3 regions of the Planococcus sp. ANT_H30 genome follow, and region 1 is predicted to be linked to each of the others. Evidence: riboswitches for the same ligand, from Rfam matches in the RefSeq annotation. Region 1 holds a riboswitch; each other region holds the start of a gene.
The links. A riboswitch is a leader RNA that binds a small molecule or an ion and turns the genes downstream of it on or off. The one in region 1 is predicted to bind thiamine pyrophosphate.

Region 1 (6,720 bases):
AAAGTTCTTCGCCTAAATCTCTAACGTGTTGCAGGCAGGCTAATGTGGCCCATTTGTGATAGGAGAACATTTTGTCTTTGTTCAATTTACACACCTCTCTCTACCGCTACTCACGATTCAAACCAACGTCGCGCATCTTTCCACCATTTTTTATAGGTGGCCTTGCCCTTTCAAAATTCTTCCTCAATTACTGAATAATAAAAATGGTCTTTCCACTCACCATTTATATAGAGAAAACTCTTCAACAAGCCTTCTTGTCGAAAACCCGTTTTCTCCAACACGCGAATAGAGCCCACATTATCCGGAGAAACATAAGCTTCGACTCGGTGAAGACGAAGCTGTTCAAAACCAAAGACCGTCATTAAGTTGACTGCTTCTGTAGCAATCCCTTTACCCACATACACCTTATCAATCGAATAACCGATCAAAGCACTTAAAAAAGGCATCCGTTTCACGCTGTACACGGAGATGTGTCCAATCAACTTATTGGTATTGTGTTCAAAGATCCCAACGCTGTATTCTCGATTTTCTCTCGCTTGATAAATCGATTCCCGAATTTTTTCTCGCTGAACGCTCGCTGAGAAATAGCTGTCTCGATGACGTGGTTCGTAGACAGACCAGTATTCTCGGTTACGAAGCAGCAATTGCACCATTTCCTCTGCATCTTCAACCGCTAAACTGCGCAGATAGCATGTCTGCCCTTCAAAAAGCAAATTCACACTAGGCCTCAGTAGATGTCAATGAAATGAATTCCTTGGCATCTTGAACACATAAGGCAATTCCTTTTTCCCAAAACGCCTGTTGTGTAATATCTTCGCCTAAATGCTTCATTGCTAAGTCTTCTGCTGACATTACCGCTGTATCACGAAGTAAAGCCATGTACTTTCCTTCAAAACTATCCCCTTCTTCTAAAGCTTTTGCGTATACGCTCAAAGAGAATAAATAACCAAAGGTGTAAGGGAAATTGTAAAAAGGTACTTGGGTAATATAAAAATGCAATTTGGATGCCCAGAAATGTGGATGCGTTGACGCCAATCCGCCCGCAAATCCTTCTGTTTGAGCCTGCTCCATTAATTCATTTAATCTAGCTGCAGGAACAACACCATTTTTACGTTCTTCATAAAAACGAGTTTCAAAAAGGAAGCGCGAATGAATGTTCATGAAGAAAGCAACACTACGCTGAACTTTATCTTCTAGCAACGCAATTTTCTCTTCATTGGACTGGGCATTTTTCACAGCTGCATCTGCCACAATCATTTCTGCAAATGTAGACGCTGTTTCTGCGACATTCATGGCATACGAACGGTTTAACGCGTGAACTGGACGAAGAGCGAAAGAATGAAATGCATGCCCAAGTTCATGAGCCAAAGTTGCCACATTAGACATCGAGCCACTATAAGTCATGAAAATACGCGATTCTTCACCTAATGGCAAGCTTGTACAAAATCCACCAGGTCGTTTGTTCGGACGATCTTCTGCTTCGATCCAGCCATTTTCAAAAGCTTGCTGTGCAAATTGCTCTAGTTCCGGACCAAATTTTCCAAATTGCTTAAGGATAAATTCTGCCCCTTCTTGATAAGAAAATTGTTGCGTACTTTCCGTTACTGGTGCATCCACGTCATACCAATCCAGTCCGTCTTTTCCAAGTAGTTTTCCTTTTTGGTTTAAATAATCAACAAAAGGCTGTTTGTTTTTACTAATAGCTCCCCACATGGCATCTAAGGTTTCTTGCTTCATGCGATTAATGTGTAAGGGTTCTTGAAGGGGATTGTCCCATCCACGTTTTTTATACGTTTCCAAACGAAAGCCACCAATGGAATTCAAGGTTTTGGCAAAGAATTCTTCTTTCTCTGTCCATGCTTCCTCTAATTTTTGGTAGGACTCTTTTCGAACTGCTGCATCTTTATGAGAACTCAGATTATTCGCTTGTCCTACCGATAATGACTTCTCTTCGCCGTCCACTGTGACTGTAACGTTAATTTCGCCAACTAGCATATCGTATAATTGGCCCCAGCTGTGATACCCGTCAATACTTAACGCGGTAATCAAGCCTTCCTCTTTTTCAGAAAGTAACATTTTTGCCTCGTCACGCCACTCGTTTAAGACAAACGTAAATTTACGTAAAGACTCTTCGTTTACTAGTTCGTTCCATATGCCATCCTCGGTCTTTACTAAATCTTGTTGGATTTTCTGAAAAGAGTTTTGGAAACGTGCAGATAAGGTCGAAGCTTCACTTTCTAAAATACCTGCTTTTTTATCTTGTGTATTTTGTGCCATCAAACAGCCAATAAATGAACCTGCTTGACTGAGATGGCGCATTACATGGCTCATTTGTTCAAGCAAGTCAGCAACTTTTGGTGCATCTTCTTTCGTCGTTAGTACTTCAAATTTTTGGACGTGCTCTTCAAATTCAGAGAGTTTGTTTACTGCCTCGTCCATATGTAGCCGCAATTCCCGCGATTCACTTCCTCCTGGAAATAGCGTGTCCAAATCCCATTGTTCTGGATAGGTAACTGTCATAATTTCTCCTCCTGATAAACTAAATTTTCTAAAAACACTTCTTTAGTATATCATTTTTCTTTCCGAAACCGGAACAATATTCCACTCTTCAAGCTAATACTTCACCTTATCGACATGTTTAGGGATTTTTTTGGAAAAGGTTAATTGTTGATTGAAACGACGACAGGTATACTAAAATGAAGGAGGGATTCTGCATGATTCGTATTTTACTTATGACAATTTCTTTTATTGCTGTCGTTGTCATGAATACTTTGGCAAATACCTTGCCGTTAAACGATCAAACTACAGGTGACGTGTCTAACCGACTGTTAGTCTTGTTTACACCAGCCGGTTACGTATTTTCAATTTGGTCCATCATCTATCTTTTGCTGGCTGTTTGGATTGTTGCTTTCTGGATACGTTTAAGAAAAGGACAGACCCCTTCACACAAGATCACTTTGTTTTTCGTCTTAAGCTGCCTGTTCAATATAAGTTGGCTCCTGTTATGGCATTATGAGTTTTTTGCCTGGTCCATTGTCGCCATGCTTGGCTACTTGATAGCGTTGATTGCTCTTTACCTGCAATATGGAAATTCGGAAAGATCGTTTACTGAACGGCTGCCTATTTCAATCAATATGGGATGGATTAGTGTAGCCACTATAGCCAACATCAGTTTCGTCTTAACTTTTTACAATTGGAGCGGTTGGGGGTTGAGCGATCAGCTGTGGACAGTTATTATGTTGACAGTCGCGACTGCAATCGCTTTGCATATTCGGTTTCATCATATGGATATTCCTTTCGCTTTGGTCTTTATATGGGCGTTCATTGGAATTGCTGTTAAACACGGTACAGACGAAATGTTAGTAACAACCGCATCTCTTTTCTTGAGCGGCGTTATCTTAACCGGTATTTTGCTCATAAAAAAAAGAACGGCACCTACTCAATAAATCTGCGAGAGACTCGATTAGAGCGAGCTTGTCTGCAGATTTTTTGCATTCACATTCAACTAACATAAAAAAGAGATTCGGCTATTCCACCGAATCTCTTTTTTATGTTAGCTGTTTAGTTTAGTCAATAAAATCGGTTCACCTTTTGTTACCAATACAGTATGCTCGATTTGCGCGACCAATGATTGATCCGGTGTTATAAATGTCCAGCCATCACCTGACTCGATAATGTGCTCGGCTTTTTGAGAGATAAAGGGCTCTACTGCAAGTACCATGCCTTCTTTTAAAATCGTCGTCTCCCAAGCATCGTAATAATTTAAAATATGTTGAGGCGCTTCGTGAAGTGATTTACCAATGCCATGTCCAGTCAAGTTTTTGATGACGAACAAACCTTGCTCTTTCGCTTCACGTTCAACAGCCTTACCAATTTGGTTGAGTTTTGCACCGGCTTTGACTTTCGTCATCGCGCGGTCAAATGCCGAAGCGGCTGCTTCACAAATTTTTTCTTTTTCAGCATGTCCTTCGCCTACGACAAATGAAATTCCTGTATCAGAGAAGAATCCTTCATATGACCCCGAAACATCGATATTCACAATATCTCCATCTTGGATGACACGGCTACCTGGAATACCATGAGCCACTTCTTCGTTGACGCTGATACATGTATACCCAGGAAAATCATATTCTGATTTTGGACCGGAAACGCCACCCAGCTCCTCAAATAATTGACCGCCCAGTTCGTCGATTTCTTTTGTCGTGACTCCAGCTTTTGTGGCAGCTTTCATCGCTTCCCGAATTTCAGCCACCATTTGGCCAGCTTTTTTTAACATTTCAATCTCTTTTTCATTAGTTGCTATCATCAATGACCCTTCTTTCAAGCTTTTCTATTCAAGAATTATACCACAAAATTAAAAGGGATTCTCTTCTACAGGTCTAACTAGTCCTGAATCCAAAGATTGAAAAGAAGGCTGTCAAAAGACAGCCTTCTACCATTTCAAGCTTCTGCATCTACCAATTTCGGTGCAGCCGCAAAAAGCGCAGCACAGACAAAAGCAGCAAGCAAGAATACCGGTATCATGTAAGTTGCATTATAGATGACCGAATAGATGATCACATTGCCTTCAGCAAACATGCCGAAGAACAAAATACCTGTAATAACATGGACCAAGTAGCGCAACACAGAAGCGATTAGCACTCCTACTACTATAGCCGTTATCATTTTACCCGTTTGCTTAGCTTGCGCATGTTGCATATACTTTGCACGCATAACGCCCGCTACCCCAACAACTCCATACGCTAAAATATAATCCAGCAAGACCTGCATGACAACAAACCCAAACGATAATGGGGTGACAGAGATAAATCCAGAAACGATTTGCAGGAGCCCGACTAAAATCCCAGTTAGAATTCCGGCACCTGCACCTCTTCTAAAAGCAATTAAAACAATTGGAATCATTACCAAGCTGACCGAGCCGCCTTGTGGCATCCGGAAAGAAATGAAATCCAACACAAATCCAAGAGCCGCGAAAATTGCAATTTCTGTCATCAACAATACTTTTTTATTTCTCATGACTTCCTCCTTAGGTGTTGTGTACATCACCAGAAGGGTCGTGAATAAAACCATATTAAAAACGACGTCAGGACAGAGCCTGGCGTCGTTGTAAGAGCCGGTTTCCATCCACATCCCTGCGCAAGTGTTAACTTACAGGTTCAAAGGGTAAGAACAAATGTTCACTCTCAGCAAAAGCTCCCCTTGTGGTGTATACAACTATATTAACAGTCACCTGTATTGTACACAACGCTGTTCTTTTATGCAACATCGTTTTAAGATGATGTGATAGGGTAAAGATGAGAATAGTTACGATACTTGAAAGGTGGTGGAGGCAGCCGGGATATTAGGCTTGCCAAAAGGATGATTGAATTGTTAAAAGAATTGATAAAGATTCAAAGTGATACCAAAGAGGGTGCCAACAAAGCTCTTCTTTTCTGTGCCGATTGGCTAAAAACCAAAGGAGAATCCGTGAAGGTTCATGACAATAAAGGCTACTTGATGTTGACAGCTGTTAAAGGGCAAGGAGAAGAGACGATTGTCTGGAATGGTCACGTTGATGTAGTTCCGGGTCATAAAGAGCAATTTGTACCTGTTGAAGAAGGAGATCGACTTTACGGGCGAGGCGCTGCTGACATGAAAGCCGGAGTTGCAGCCATGATGCAGGCGTTTGTCGAACTCGACAGTTCCCTCGTAACTCGCGAAGTGCAGTTACATATTGTCACTGATGAAGAAATTGGCGGACGCCATACATCCAAGTGGCTCGTCGAACAAGGATTCCACGGTGATTTTGTCATTTGCGGAGAACCTACCGGATTAAAAGTCGGGCTTCAATCTAAAGGGATTTTGAGAATGGATATGGTTTTTAAAGGAAAACCTGCTCATGGTAGTCGTCCATGGGAAGGAATTAACGCCATTGAATCTGCGATGAAATTCCATCTGGCTGTCGCCGATTTACCGTTCCGAAAAGAATCCACCGAATATTACGAGCAACCTTCTGTCAATCTGCCCATCATCAAAGCAGGACAACGCTATAATGTCGTTCCTGAAGTTTGTGAAATGTCTTACGATATCCGTTTTATGCCAGGACAGCAAAAAGAAGAGATCGTTCGACAATTGGTGGACTTGGCTGAGACTTTGAACGTTACTATGGATTATAAAGCTTCGGGATCTACACCTCCTCTGACAACTACAAAAGACAATCCATTTATTCAAAGCTTGCAAAAAGCAATTACAGCTACTACACAACAACAAGCTGTTTTGTTTGGTCAGCACGGCGCAGCCGACACACGTTATTATGCAGCTGTAAACGGCGGTGAAGGTGCCATTGAATTCGGACCAAGTGGTGACGACTGGCATGGCAATGCGGAATATGTAACGATTTCAAGTGTTCACGCATACAAAAACATCTTGCTGGCACATGCGCAACTGACGTAAAAGGTTTGCATTATAGAGAACTCGGGAAAACAACAATCACTACGATTATGAATGGAGAGATTTAAATGGCAATTGGAAGACTACTGAAATCTGCAATCAAATATGGCCCTATAGCATATCCCATTATTCGCAAAGTATTAAACAAAAGAAAACAAGGCAAAGCAGGTCAATCCCCTACTAAACAGCCTACTAAAAAACGCTAATAAAAAACGTTCTGGCATATATGCCGGAACGTTTTTTATTAGCATGAAACAGCTACTCTTCTTCCATAAAAAAGTGAACCTCTCA
Region 2 (6,720 bases), on a different contig from region 1:
TAGGCTCAGATATCGATCGATTGTTTGCAGAAGCGGGGATTGTCAACAAACGTTTGCCATTCCAAGCAGAACCGGCAATGCGCAAAAAAATTAATGACGGCGAAATGCTGTTTGTCGATCATCATTTGTCACACACGGCAGAATGGGTTCGTACAGGCGTTACAGAACCGATTGATTTTGCTATTGTAGAAGCGTTATCTATTACAGCAGACGGCATGATCATTCCGACAACTTCTGTTGGAAATTCGGCAGTGTTTGCGAAACATGCTAAAAACATCATCGTTGAAATTAATATGGCACAGCCCCAATTATTTGAAGGCTTGCACGACATCTACGATACAGGCAAACAAGGTGAGCGCTTGCCAATTCCAGTAACCGCTGTTGATCAGCGCATTGGCACAGTTGGTATCCCGATCGATATGGAAAAAGTGAGAGGCATTGTTTTTACTGAACAATTGGACTCTCCTTCAACTATCGTGCCACCTGACGAAGATACAGAAATTATGGCTGGCCATTTGCTTGAATTTTTACGTGCTGAAATTCGTGCAGGTCGCTTAACAGAAAGCTTGGCTCCTTTGCAATCAGGTATTGGATCTGTAGCGAATGCCGTTTTACACGGAATGGTTGATTCGGAATTTAAAGATTTACAAGTATATTCGGAAGTCTTACAGGATGCTGTTTTTGATTTGATGGATGCGGGTAAAGTAAATTTCGCATCTTGTTGCTCAATTACATTGTCCGAACCGAAAATGAAACAAGTTTTTGGGGAATTTGAAAACTACCGCAACAAAATTATTATGCGTCCACAGGAAATTTCCAATCATCCGGAAATTATCCGCCGTCTCGGACTCATTTCGATTAATACCGCATTAGAGTTTGATATGTATGGAAATGTTAACTCGACGCATGTTTCAGGCACTAACATGATGAACGGCATCGGCGGATCAGGTGATTTTGCGCGCAATGCTCGTTTGGCGATTTTTGTAACAAAATCAATTGCCAAAGGTGGAAATATTTCAAGCGTCGTTCCATTTGTCTCGCATGTTGACCACACAGAACACGATGTGGATGTCGTTGTCACGGAACAAGGCTATGCAGATCTTCGTGGCTTAGCACCGCGCGAACGCGTGGAAGTTATCTTGAAAAACTGTGTACACCCATCGTATCGTGCACAACTTCGCGCGTATTACGACGAAGCGCTAACACGCGGTGGGCAAACTCCACATGTCTTAGAAAAAGCGTTCTCTTGGCACACGGACTTAGCAAAAAACGGTACCATGCTACAGAAAAAACAGCAGGCAGCCGTATCTGTGTAAAATAGTTTGGAAATAAAACGCTTCTATAAAAATCAATGAAACCAGGTCTGCTTAACAGCGCCTGGTTTTATTGTTTCCAATAAGCTTCAATTAAATAGGCAATTCCGTATAGGAAAGATCCTTCTTTTTACCTTTTTTTATTTTTGAAATAGGCGGTATAAAAGCATTTATTAATCAGATTTTTCTGTCTAAACAAAAATAGTTGTTGTCAAGCGTTATTTTTAGTATTATAATAAGCAATTGTGAAATTTGAAATGAGGGTTCTTTAAATGAAAAATTCCATCTATGGATTAACGATAGACCAGTTAAAAGACTGGTTTTTAGAAAATGGTCAGAAAAAATACCGTGCGGAACAAGTATGGGATTGGTTGTATATAAAACGCGTCACTGAATTCGCAGAAATGAACAATCTGTCGAAAGACTGTGTTCAGTTGCTAGAAGACAACTTTGCGATTCGCACGTTGAAAGAAACAGTGAAGCAAGAATCTGCAGACGGCACGATTAAGTTTCTTTTCCAAATGCAAGACGGTAACTTGATCGAAACGGTATTAATGCGTTTTAAATACGGAAATTCTGTTTGTGTAACCACACAAGTGGGTTGTAACATTGGCTGCAGTTTCTGTGCCAGCGGACTATTGAAAAAGAGCCGCGATTTAAACGCGGGCGAAATCGTTGAGCAAATTATGCAAGTGCAAGCGCATTTTGACACACAGCAAAAAGAAGAACGTGTGAGTCACATCGTCGTAATGGGTATCGGCGAACCATTTGATAACTATACGAATTTGATGGGCTTCCTAAACATCGTTAATTCTCAAAAAGGTTTGGCTATCGGAGCTCGACACATCACCGTTTCAACAAGCGGTATCGTGCCAAAAATTTACGATTATGCAGATGAAGGCTTACAAGTAAACCTGGCAATTTCAATTCATGCACCGACTAATGAGTTGCGTACGCGTATTATGAAAATCAATAAAGCATATCCAATCGAGAAATTGATGGCTGCGATCGATTATTACCTAGAGAAATCCAACCGTCGCATCACGTTTGAGTATATTTTATTGCGTGACGTCAATGACCATGTAGAAGAAGCGCATCAATTAGCGAAATTGCTAGAAGATAAGCGTCACTTGTCATACGTGAACTTGATCCCGTACAATTCAGTTGATGAGCACGATCAATATCAACAAAGTACACCAGAAGCCATTAGTGCTTTCTACGATGCATTGAAGAAAAAAGGCATCAACTGTGGCGTACGTCACGAGCAAGGCGCCGATATCGATGCTGCTTGTGGACAGTTACGAAGCAAGCAAATCAAAAAAGAGAAAAAAGAAGTAACCGTTTAATAAGCAAAAACGTTCCTGATTTTCAGGAACGTTTTTTTATGCTGAAAACAAACTATTTTAAACAATGGTCTTTCAAAAAATACTTTTTTAGTAAATGAAACTTTCTGAACATTAAGAACGTATGAATCTTAGTAGCACGAGTAATTTATCTAATCGATTATTTTTGGTCAAAAGTTTATAAATAATGGGTTAAGAAAGGAAGTGGGGGATTGAAGAAAGTTCTGTGTACAGTAATTTTGCTTGGAGCAGTCACCTTAGCTAGTTGTAGCGGCCTTTCAACACACGAAGATGATGAAGTAGCCGCTATTGTAAATAATCATGAAATTACAATAGGGGATTTACGATTTTTATATCCTGACGATAGCGCATTAGATTACTTGGATTCAGCAATAGCTGTAGAGTTGATCAAACAAGAGGTACAGGAAATGAACCTTGATATTTCTCCACATCTTACAGGAGAAACAACCTCGGAAGAATTTGAAAAACTTCCTCCAGCGAATACAAAAGATGAAGGTGGAAAGCAAGTGCGTGCGTATGCTATCGCTCAAGCTGAAAAACTAGATATGTCACCCGAAGAATTCCAAAAGCAATACGGTAAAAAAATTAATGAACAAAATGCTTATATCAATACGTATCTTGAGGAGAAACTAGGGGGAGGAAACGTTAATGATCTAACATGGATGGATGACTTTGGGGAAGACTATAATAGGTTAGTAGAAAAATTAGTCGAGAAAAATAAAAATGACATTGACGTGTTTATTAATTAATGTTTTTGGAGAACACCATTTAGAAGTACACGTAGTTCTATACCAAACCAGCAAAAAGAATTGTATAAAGACTATAGAATTAGTAGAATCTATGATATAGTGATGTCGAAAACATAATTAAAAACACCACTAGGGGAGCCGGATATCGGCTGAGATGAGCATAAGCTCGGACCCTTTGAACCTGATCTGGATCATACCAGCGGAGGGAAGTGGCGGAACGTCTGCTATTTTCTTATCGACTGCATACGCCGCTTCCCTTTATTGGGGAGCGGCGTTTTTATTTTGTGCAAGAAAATTGACCGTGCCTGTCAGAGCAAGGCACGGAAACTAGATACAGAAAAGGAGATAGGAAAATGACATTTTGTACAGAAGTGAGAAAAGAATGTAACAGTTTATGGCAAGCAAGTTTTGATCATCCGTTTGTAAAGGGAATTGAAGATGGGACATTACCAGTCGAGATATTCCGTTTTTATGTCATGCAAGACGCTTATTACTTATCCCATTTTGCTAAAATTCAGGCACTCGGTGCGTCTAAAGCAAAGGATATGGAAACGACGCAACGCTTTGCAATTCATGCGACACATACCAGTACAGCCGAGCTATCGTTACATGAATCATTTATGAAAATGTTAAGTGTTACGGAAAAAGACTGGTCCCAATTCGAACCTTCACCTACAGCGTATGCGTACGTCTCTCATATGTACCGCGCATCTGCAGGGGAATTGGCAGATGTATTAGCAGCCATATTGCCTTGTTACTGGTTGTATTACGAAATCGGTGAGCGATTGAAACATGCAAAACCGGATCATCCGATTTATGACCGGTGGATTGAGACTTACGGGTCCGAAGAATTTGGTGAACTGGTCAACGAACAAATTGAACGGATGAATCAGTTGTCAGAAGACTTGCCAGAAGCACGCCGTAAAGAATTAAAAGACCATTTCCGCAAAAGCAGTTATTATGAATTGAACTTTTGGGATCAAGCCTGGAGACAAGAATCCTGGTCTATAGAGCCAACTAAAAAAGTAGGTGTTTAACATGTTTCAACAAATAAAACAAAAAAACCCGTTGGTTCATTGCATCACAAACCATGTAGTTTCGAATTTTCAAGCGAATGGTCTATTGGCAATAGGCGCTTCTCCAATCATGGGAGAAGCGCCTGAAGAAGTAGAGGAACTCGCTGGATTAGCACAGGCAGTGTCATTAAACATTGGAACTTTACACGCGGAGTCGCTGAAAAGTATGCTGATCGCTGGAAAAAAGGCAAACCAATTGGGCATCCCGGTTGTTTTAGATCCTGTTGGAGCAGGAGCAAGTAACTTCCGACTCCATGCTGTTCGAGAAATTTTAGAGACAGTTGACGTCAGCGTTCTTCGCTGCAATGCAGGAGAGCTCGCAGCTGTAGCGGGTAAAGAGTGGCAGTCTAAAGGTGTTGATGCCGGAGAGGGGCTTCTAGACGTTAAAGAGCTTGCTATGTCTACTGCGAAACAGTTGGGCTTGATTGTAGCGGTCACGGGCAAAATAGATTGTGTGACAGACGGAGACTGTGTTAATGAAATTCCTTTTGGAAGTCCGATTATGGCTTCGATTACAGGAACAGGCTGCTTACTGAGTAGCGTTGTCGCTGCAGGTCTTGCTGTTGATTCTGAAAATCCGTTAGAAACAGTGAGCGCTATTTTGCGATATTTTGCGATTGCTGGTGAACTAGCTAGTCAAAGCGTGAGTCTCCCTGGAGATTTTCAACTTGCTTTCATGAATAGACTAGCCAGTTTAACGGACGGCGAAGTCGCCGAACAAATTTATTTACAGGAGAGAGTGCTATGACAAAAACACCGCAAACTTTAACGATTGCTGGATCCGATTCTGGAGGAGGGGCAGGCATTCAAGCAGACTTGAAAACGTTTCAAGAGCTGGATGTCTATGGCACCTCTGTTATTACGGCCGTAACCGCTCAAAATACGATGGGTGTTTCCGCTATCTACCCAATGTCGGCACAAGCCGTACACATGCAATTAGAAGCGGTAGCTAGCGATTTTGAACTAACGGCTTTAAAAACAGGTATGTTATTCAATTCTGAAATTATTAAAGAAGTGGCAACCGCAATTCACAAGTTCGACTGGAAAAATGTCGTTGTGGATCCCGTCATGATTGCTAAAGGGGGCGCGGATTTATTGCAGCAAGAAGCAGTAGATGCAGTGAAAACGCATTTATTGCCACTGGCATTACTCGTTACCCCAAACATTCCAGAAGCAGAAGCTTTGACGGGCATCCCCATTACAAATGTTAGTAGTCGTCAACATGCAGCTGAAAAACTTTTGTCACTAGGTGCGAAATCCGTCGTTATTAAAGGTGGCCATGCAATGGATAGAGACTATGCAGAAGACTATTTTTTGCAGGCAAATGGGGAATCGTTCGTGTACCGAGCAGCTCGGATTTCAACAAGACAAACGCATGGTACTGGCTGTACGTTTGCAGCGGCTGTGACAGCAGAGCTAGCAAAAGGTCAGCAACTAAAAGACGCTATTTTTACGGCCAAACAATTTATTCAAGCGGCTCTTAGTGAACCACTGAATATTGGACAAGGTCATGGACCCACAAACCATGCGGCATATAAAGCTAGGATAGTAGATAAGAGGGAGGCACATAAAATTGAAGTTTTCTACTAAATCATCCATCTATTTTATTATGGGTTCAAAAAACTCAGGAGTTCGAGACCCTTTGCAAGTAGTCGAGGCAGCATTAAGAGGCGGCATCAACCATTTCCAATTGCGAGAAAAAGGTGATGGTGCATTGACGGGTTCAGCACTACTTGAATTTGCGTTACATTGCCAGCGATTATGTCGTGAGTACAGCGTGCCGTTTATTATCAATGATCAAGTCGAGCTGGCATGTAGTATTGGAGCAGATGGTGTTCATATCGGTCAAGATGATGCAGCGACGCAAAAAGTTCGTCAACTGATCGGAGCCGACAAAATTTTAGGCGTTTCTGTTCATTCTGTAGAAGAAGCTAAAATTGCTAGTAGAGAGGGAGCAGATTACGTTGGAATGGGTCCGATTTTTGGAACAGTTTCAAAAGCAGATGCCAAAAAACCGGCTGGCGTCAAAGAAATTTTAGCAGTTAAAAATGAATTGCCTAACTTACCGATTGTCGGCATCGGCGGCATTACTGCTGAAAATGCCCATCAAGTTTGGCAAGCAGGCGTTTCAGGAATTGCCGTTATAACCGCAATCACAGAAGCAGCGGATATTGCAGAGCGCATTCAACTGTTACAAGCGCCCTGCAAAGAAGAGCAT
Region 3 (6,720 bases), on a different contig from region 1:
ATTTGAAACATTAATCGTTGATTTCCCAAAATATTTTATGCAATTATTGACGAATGTAGATGGATTTTTGAGAACATCATTTGTCGGCGACTACTATAGTGAATCTAATTTCACGATTGATACCTTACTTGCTACGTTGCCTGCAAATATAGCAGATACGTTGCAAAATACAGTAACCAGTGTCATTACTGGGATTACGGGGTTAATTTCGACGATTACGGGCGTTATTTTGTCGATTGTTATTGTTCCATTTATCTTGTTTTATCTTTTAAAAGACGGCGAAAAATTGCCGGATTATTTCTTGAAACTTTTGCCGCCAAGATTCCGCGATGATACACGTGAAGTATTCGCAGAAGCAGATAAGCAACTAGGTGCTTATATTCAAGGTCAGTTAATTGTTGCATTTTGTATTGGTGTCATGGTTTATATTGGATTTTTGATTATCGGTATGGAGTATGCATTATTATTAGGAGTCCTAGCAATGGTTACGAGTGTTGTTCCTTATATCGGTCCGGCAATTGCTATTGCACCAGCTGCTATTATTGCTTTAGTAACGTCACCATTCATGCTCGTCAAGCTGGCGGTTGTTTGGACTGTTGTACAATTAGTTGAAGGCAACTTGATTTCACCGCAAGTCATGGGCAAGACCATGTTTATCCATCCAGTGACAATTATTTTCGTCTTATTGACAGCAGGTTCCTTGTTTGGCGTCGTCGGTGTAATTCTAGGAATACCGATGTACGCTTTAGTGCGGGTATTGGTTTCTCATTTTTATAAATTGTTTAAACGTCGCTATAATCGACACGAAATCAATTTAGAAAATCAATACGATTATACAGATTTGTAGTCGTGTTTCAAAATGATCGAATTGTGGTATATAAGTACTAACAAAAGTTGGGGGTTTCCACGATATGAAGTTTAAAGATTTTTTATCATCTATTGGCATTGGGTCACTAAAAGTGAATACAGTGGTTGAGATGCCACATTTAGAAGAAGGCGAAACACTGAATGGTACGATTTATCTTGATGGTGGGGACGGAGAACAGACAATTGATTTTATCGAATTGAATGTCATAAGACTCGTTGAAGATACAAGAGATGACAGCGACTTTGATTTTTTTGAAACCATCATTGCGAAACAATCAATGGAGTTTGCAGGATCGGTCAAGTCAAAAGACACGGTCATGCAGCAATTTGAAATTGTTCCAGATGAGCGTTGGATGTTAGAACACCCAAAAGCTAAATTGATTTTACGAACTATTGTCCATGTCAAAAATGGCGTTAATGCAAGAGATGAAGACCTTATCACATATGGGCCGTTAGAGAGCTGAAATACAGCTCTCTTTTTTTTATGTAATGAAAGCGAAAGAATTTCTCAATTGAAAAGCAATGCAGTTAAATATGTTAATAATAATATTATGTGAACTCAAAAGAGCCTATTTATCCCATACAAATCAACTGAAAAGTTACAGAGGCTCTGTTTTTATTTACTATGTAAAATATTACATAAGGTTATTAATTGAAATTAAAAACAAAAAACATGCAATACAAGAAAGACGAAAAAAAAGAAATTCTCTTTAAAGAGATTTCCTTTTTTGAAAAGATTTTTAGCTCAACCAAACGCCGCCAAGACAGCTAATAAGTAAAATCGTCATAAAAACACCAGACATGAAGATATCTATGCGACCTAATCGAATAGGGCAGTAATAAGCGCTTCTAATGTTACCTGTAAACCCGCGTGCTTCCATAGCAAATGCTGATCGTTCAGCCTTTCTAACGGCTCCAGCAAGCATGGGAATTAACACACGGCGCATAGCTAGTATTCGTTGCCAACTGTATTTCTTCGTTTCAACAACGCGCAGTCTTTGAGCTTGTTGGATTTGTAAAAATTCTTCTTTCATAACCGGTAAAAATTGATAGCCGACCATTACACCATACGCAAGCTTCGGGGAAAGCTTTAACTGTTGCATGAGACTCATAATAAACTTAACCGGATCGGTCGTAAAAGCGAATAACAAAGACAAAGTCGAGAACGCCATAACGCGAAAAGCTAGTGACAAAGCGTATGCCCATTGTGTATCAGTCACATCAATTCCAGCAAATGACCAAATAACGGTACCGCCAGTATTTGCGCCGAATACGACAGTAGTCCATAAATAACCAAAAGCACCAATCGAAAAAGGGAGCATGAAGACCAACCATAGCTTCCAATTTGTACGACTCATTGTGAGTTGTAAAAGAATGATGCCTAGCCAAAACAACAGGGGCGTCCACGGATTAAAAAAGAACGCAATAATAAGCATTGAAATCGTCACTAAGATAAATTTGATTGAAGGATTCATGTCATGCAAAAGATTTTGCAAGGTCAGCCACTCCTTTTGGTGCTAGTAAATGGTGTAACGTTAGCAGTCTTTCGTTCTGCCATACGTCTTTTGCTGCAAATTTACCTGTCAGCTCGCCACCTTTAATGAGTAGCACCGAATCAGCAAGGCTCGCCGCAAATTCCATATCGTGTGTCACAATCAAAAGCGTTGTACCTTCCCGAGAGCGCTGGTCAATCAATTCAAAGAGTTCGAGCAGCGCGGCAGCATCCTGCCCAGAAGTCGGTTCGTCCATCAATAGTACTGGGCGTTTATCGGCGAGCATAGCGGCAATCGCTACACGGCGTTTTTGTCCGTGGCTAATGGCGAAAGGATGAGCGTTGTGAATTTCATCCAGACGCAAGTTTGTCATTAATCTATCGAGTTCTGAGCGACTAGAGGCTCCTGAATAAGCGACTTCTTGAGCGACTTGTTGCGTCAAAAACAAATACTCAGGAGATTGTGGAACATAGCCAATGCCTTTTGACTCAACAGTACCGGTCGACTTTTTGTAAATGCCACATAGTGATTTGACGAGTGTGGATTTACCGCTGCCATTTGGTCCCGCAATAACGACTATTTCACCGCGTTCAACTGAAAAGGATAAAGGCGACAGCAATTGGCGGTTGTTAATCGTGAATGACAGTTCTTCAGCTCGTAATGCTGTGGTCTCTCGTATTGCAGAATAGCGTTTGGGGAATAAAACCGGCTCTCTCTGTGTAAAAGACTGGTCCACTACTAGACGACCATCCCCATCCAGTTGGATTTCTCGTTCGAAAAAGGAACCCCAACTGCTTAACCTGTGCTCAACCGCAACAATTGTTAAAGAAGATCTTGTCTGTAGTTTCTCTAGCCAGTCGACAAATTGTTGTGCTGTATACGGATCCAAGTGAGAAAGCGGTTCATCTAGCAATAACACTTCCGGGTCCATGATTAACGCACAAGCAGTTGCAACTCGTTGTTTTGTTCCACCTGACAACGACTGAATGACGGCTTTTCGCAGATAGGTCAGGTCCGTCAATTCTAAAACCGCGGTAATGCGAATGTCCATGTCTTCAAAAGGTGTATGCAAGTTTTCTAACGTAAACGCCAGTTCTTCTTCAACAGTAGGCATGCAAAACTGTGAATCAGGATCTTGAAAAACTGTTGCAACGCGGTGATTGATTTCTCCAGGGGCATAATCACTAGCTGGTTTTCCGAATAGACGAATTTCACCGTCAATTGAGCCATCGCAGTTGTCAGGATACAAGCGATTTAGTATATACAAAAGCGTGCTTTTGCCGCAACCACTGGGTCCAGAAATGACTAGCTTTTCGCCTCGACAAACCGAGAACGAAAGATTTTCTAAGGTTTTTTTAGAGTCTTCAGGAAAGTGAAACGACACTCCATTTAAAGAGAAAATCTCTTCAGGCATTGATATCACCTTTTTTCGTTCGAGCAATGGCGTAACCGCGGAGTGATCCGGTCGCAAGTAAAGCGTCTCCGATATACTTTCCACCAATACCCGCAATTATTGCCCCACTAAGAACGCGAATCGTAAACATTAACGCGATGAATGATGGATCCAGTGCTGCATAACCAGAAATGAAGTAGCCGTAAACAAAGCTGAAAACAGCTGATCCGATTCCTGCAAGCATAAGCACCAAAATAGTGAAATGCTTATAACCGGTTAATGCAAATGCCGCTTCAGCACCGAGCCCTTGAATAACACCAGATAAAATGAGACGCGGGCCGACAGCATTGCCAATTAGGACTTCAATTGCCGCAGCCATCGTTTCAGAAAGAAAGGCAGCACCCGGCTTGCGGATAATATACATGCAGATTATTGATACAATAAACCAAATACCGAACATCCATTCATAAGCAAGTGGTCCAATTACAGCTGCCCAAATATTCGCTGCGTGAACAAACAATAAATAGACGATGCCGAAAACGACCGCAAATAACGACATCAATACCACTTCTTTTAATTTCCACGACTTCAACATATTATGCACCTCCATGAGACGGACTATTGATGCTCATGGATATGGTCATGACCAAATGGCGATGTTTATCAGAGCGGGCATTGGTGAATGCTTCTTCATAAAAATCGAATACCTCATGAATATCGCCATGAATACCGCTTGCGTAATGCATGGAATCGTTGAAAACGCCTTGATGTTTAGCGCGCTCGACTTCACGGTAAATTACTGCCATGTAATCTGGATTGTTCATCGGGTATAGCGCAAATTGTGAAGATACGTATTGTTGTGTGTTGTCGGTATTTACTAGCACATCGTCTTTTTCTAAATAGACATCACCTGACGAATCACCAGGACAACCAATTGAAAAAGTGCCGGACAGTGCGACATGTTCGCCTGTCTTTGCCGTATGCAAGGCTAGAGCTTTAGCGACATTAAAGACGTGAACTTGCTTGCCTCGTATTACTGTAGAGACGTCGTCCGTATGCATCCAAACGTTCGATGTGTCGGTATCGTTTAACGCCCTTTTAATTACTTTGATAAAATCGCCAGTCATCGGATGCAGTGAAAAGCGAAATCCGACGATGGGGCTTGTGCCGCATTGCAGTGAGTCCATGAATAATTCCTCCTTAAAAATGTGCACAAAAAAGACCGCATCCGTGAAGATGCAGCCATAATCTACAAATAATTATTAAAAGAAATTATTTCAGAAATGCGCCGCACTTCCTCACGCAGGTATTATCCTGATCGAGTTTTGAGGGATCGAAGCTTGCGCTTGCATCTCAGCCAAAGTGGGCACCCCTAGTGCAGAAAACGGTATGCGGTTTTTGTGTTCGGGTTGTTCCCGATGAGTTTAGTGTAGAGGAAGTGACTGAGGAAGTAAAGAGGGGATTTGGAGACAGTAGAAGTGGAGAGAGGGATTAAGAAAGAGAAACAGGTGAAAGTCGCTCCGGTTGCTTTGGGCATGGCTCTCGCACTAAGTCAGGAAAGAACACCTGTCTTAGTGCTTCGCCGAGCCCGTGGACGCGCCTCACTTGGTGAGTTGATAGTAGGGGAGAAGTAAAGTTAATTTTTTGTGATTTCTCATGAGCTTATAGTTTGTAATAGCTTGCGAAAATCCTTCAAAGCAATTAGTTCACAGAATAACAAACAGGTTTTCAAAACTTTTACGAATGTTTTTTGCTAATGAAATATCGGGCAGCATCATACGTAGCTTTTCGATAGGATAGTATTAGTAAAAATGAAAATCACAAGATTACTTTGCTTAATACTTGTATAAAATGGAAGAACTGCACTGTGAGATGGAATTGGAATAAGACAAGCATCATTCTTCTATATTCTCATGAAAATTTTAAGCTTCTTTTGGATACAGTTTGCAAGAAAGAAAAACAATTTCCTCAAATCAATTTTTGCATGTGGTGCGATAATTTAACGATGGCTTGGTATGAAGAAGATTTAGATGACCAGGATCAATTAACTTTGGGTGTTGCACGGGATATTGAAGCTTAATGGGATGTGCATTTTTCTGAGTTTTATTCTCGTAAAAAGAACAGGCTCATGAAAACGGGCCTCTCCAAATTTGAATTACCACATGAATGGTTTGAAAAATGGACGGCTGAGTTAGAGGGGAAATAATCAGGGAATTCCTGCATTTGAATGTAACTTAAGTGCAGTTAAGTTACATTCAGTTTAATATGAGTTGCATTTTTAATAATTTATTATTGTAAATGGAGCTCCTAATCCACTGAGAGTGGCTCGATATTCTCCAGGAGTCAGATCATAGTTTAAATCTTCAACATTAAGTGTCATTTTAGTTGAAGTGCCTGGATCGTGAACTATTGCCGGTTCCGTAAAAAATTCTTCTTTCATTGGAACCCGAAACCATCTATCTTCCACCTTTTTTTCAAGAAATACATCAAGACCCGTGGAGTATTCTTGCGTACTGTCATTCGTAATTACAATTTTAATATTTTCAACTGTTGTTGGGTATTCACTTTTTTCTGTCTTAATCATTACACCTTTTTCTGATGTCGGGCGTTCTAAAGGGGCTTTATCGGAAAGAAGTGATTGATCTTCTGTGATAAAAGACTCTTCAAGAGCCGGTTGCGATTCAGCTTTCTGACAACCCGTCAAGAGTAAAAGGAACACTAAAATACCTAAAGTACCTTGTAAATATTTTTTCATGATTTTCCTCCCAATGTACTTAAGGGTCTGAGTAAAATTTACTCATTGGAGCAGACGGCTAGAATTGAAAAAAGTTTCATTAGTGGAATTTTAAGGGGAAATTTCTTGTAAGAGAAATCTGGACTTGAAAATCAGATATGAATGTAACTTATTAGCAAGTAAGTAACGTTCAAAATCCCTCCATTGCTGGAGGGATTTCTTCATGACTTCTT

Region 2: linked by a shared signal. The riboswitch ahead of tenA (thiaminase II) and the one ahead of thiT (energy-coupled thiamine transporter ThiT) in region 1 are both predicted to bind thiamine pyrophosphate.
Region 3: linked by a shared signal. The riboswitch ahead of FQ085_RS13370 (YkoF family thiamine/hydroxymethylpyrimidine-binding protein) and the one ahead of thiT (energy-coupled thiamine transporter ThiT) in region 1 are both predicted to bind thiamine pyrophosphate.

What each region holds. Positions count from the first base shown of each region.
Region 1 is NZ_VOBJ01000011.1:39,615-46,334, forward strand. It holds gene FQ085_RS16385 (DinB family protein) at 1-85, opposite strand, end outside; gene FQ085_RS16390 (GNAT family N-acetyltransferase) at 171-719, opposite strand; gene FQ085_RS16395 (M3 family oligoendopeptidase) at 721-2,520, opposite strand; gene FQ085_RS16400 (TspO/MBR family protein) at 2,715-3,446, shown strand; gene map (type I methionyl aminopeptidase) at 3,554-4,306, opposite strand; gene thiT (energy-coupled thiamine transporter ThiT) at 4,441-5,016, opposite strand; TPP riboswitch at 5,113-5,210, opposite strand; gene FQ085_RS16415 (M20 family metallopeptidase) at 5,359-6,432, shown strand; gene FQ085_RS18175 (hypothetical protein) at 6,498-6,635, shown strand.
Region 2 is NZ_VOBJ01000001.1:1,105,146-1,111,865, reverse strand. It holds gene scpC (succinyl-CoA:acetate CoA-transferase ScpC) at 1-1,316, shown strand, start outside; gene rlmN (dual-specificity RNA methyltransferase RlmN) at 1,586-2,659, shown strand; gene FQ085_RS05240 (hypothetical protein) at 2,869-3,426, shown strand; TPP riboswitch at 3,548-3,651, shown strand; gene tenA (thiaminase II) at 3,780-4,463, shown strand; gene thiM (hydroxyethylthiazole kinase) at 4,465-5,250, shown strand; gene thiD (bifunctional hydroxymethylpyrimidine kinase/phosphomethylpyrimidine kinase) at 5,247-6,092, shown strand; gene thiE (thiamine phosphate synthase) at 6,076-6,720, shown strand, end outside.
Region 3 is NZ_VOBJ01000006.1:130,177-136,896, forward strand. It holds gene FQ085_RS13345 (AI-2E family transporter) at 1-847, shown strand, start outside; gene FQ085_RS13350 (sporulation protein) at 912-1,331, shown strand; gene FQ085_RS13355 (energy-coupling factor transporter transmembrane component T family protein) at 1,608-2,363, opposite strand; gene FQ085_RS13360 (ABC transporter ATP-binding protein) at 2,344-3,774, opposite strand; gene FQ085_RS13365 (ECF transporter S component) at 3,767-4,348, opposite strand; gene FQ085_RS13370 (YkoF family thiamine/hydroxymethylpyrimidine-binding protein) at 4,350-4,940, opposite strand; TPP riboswitch at 5,032-5,137, opposite strand; gene FQ085_RS13375 (hypothetical protein) at 5,621-5,833, shown strand; gene FQ085_RS13380 (immunoglobulin-like domain-containing protein) at 6,032-6,508, opposite strand.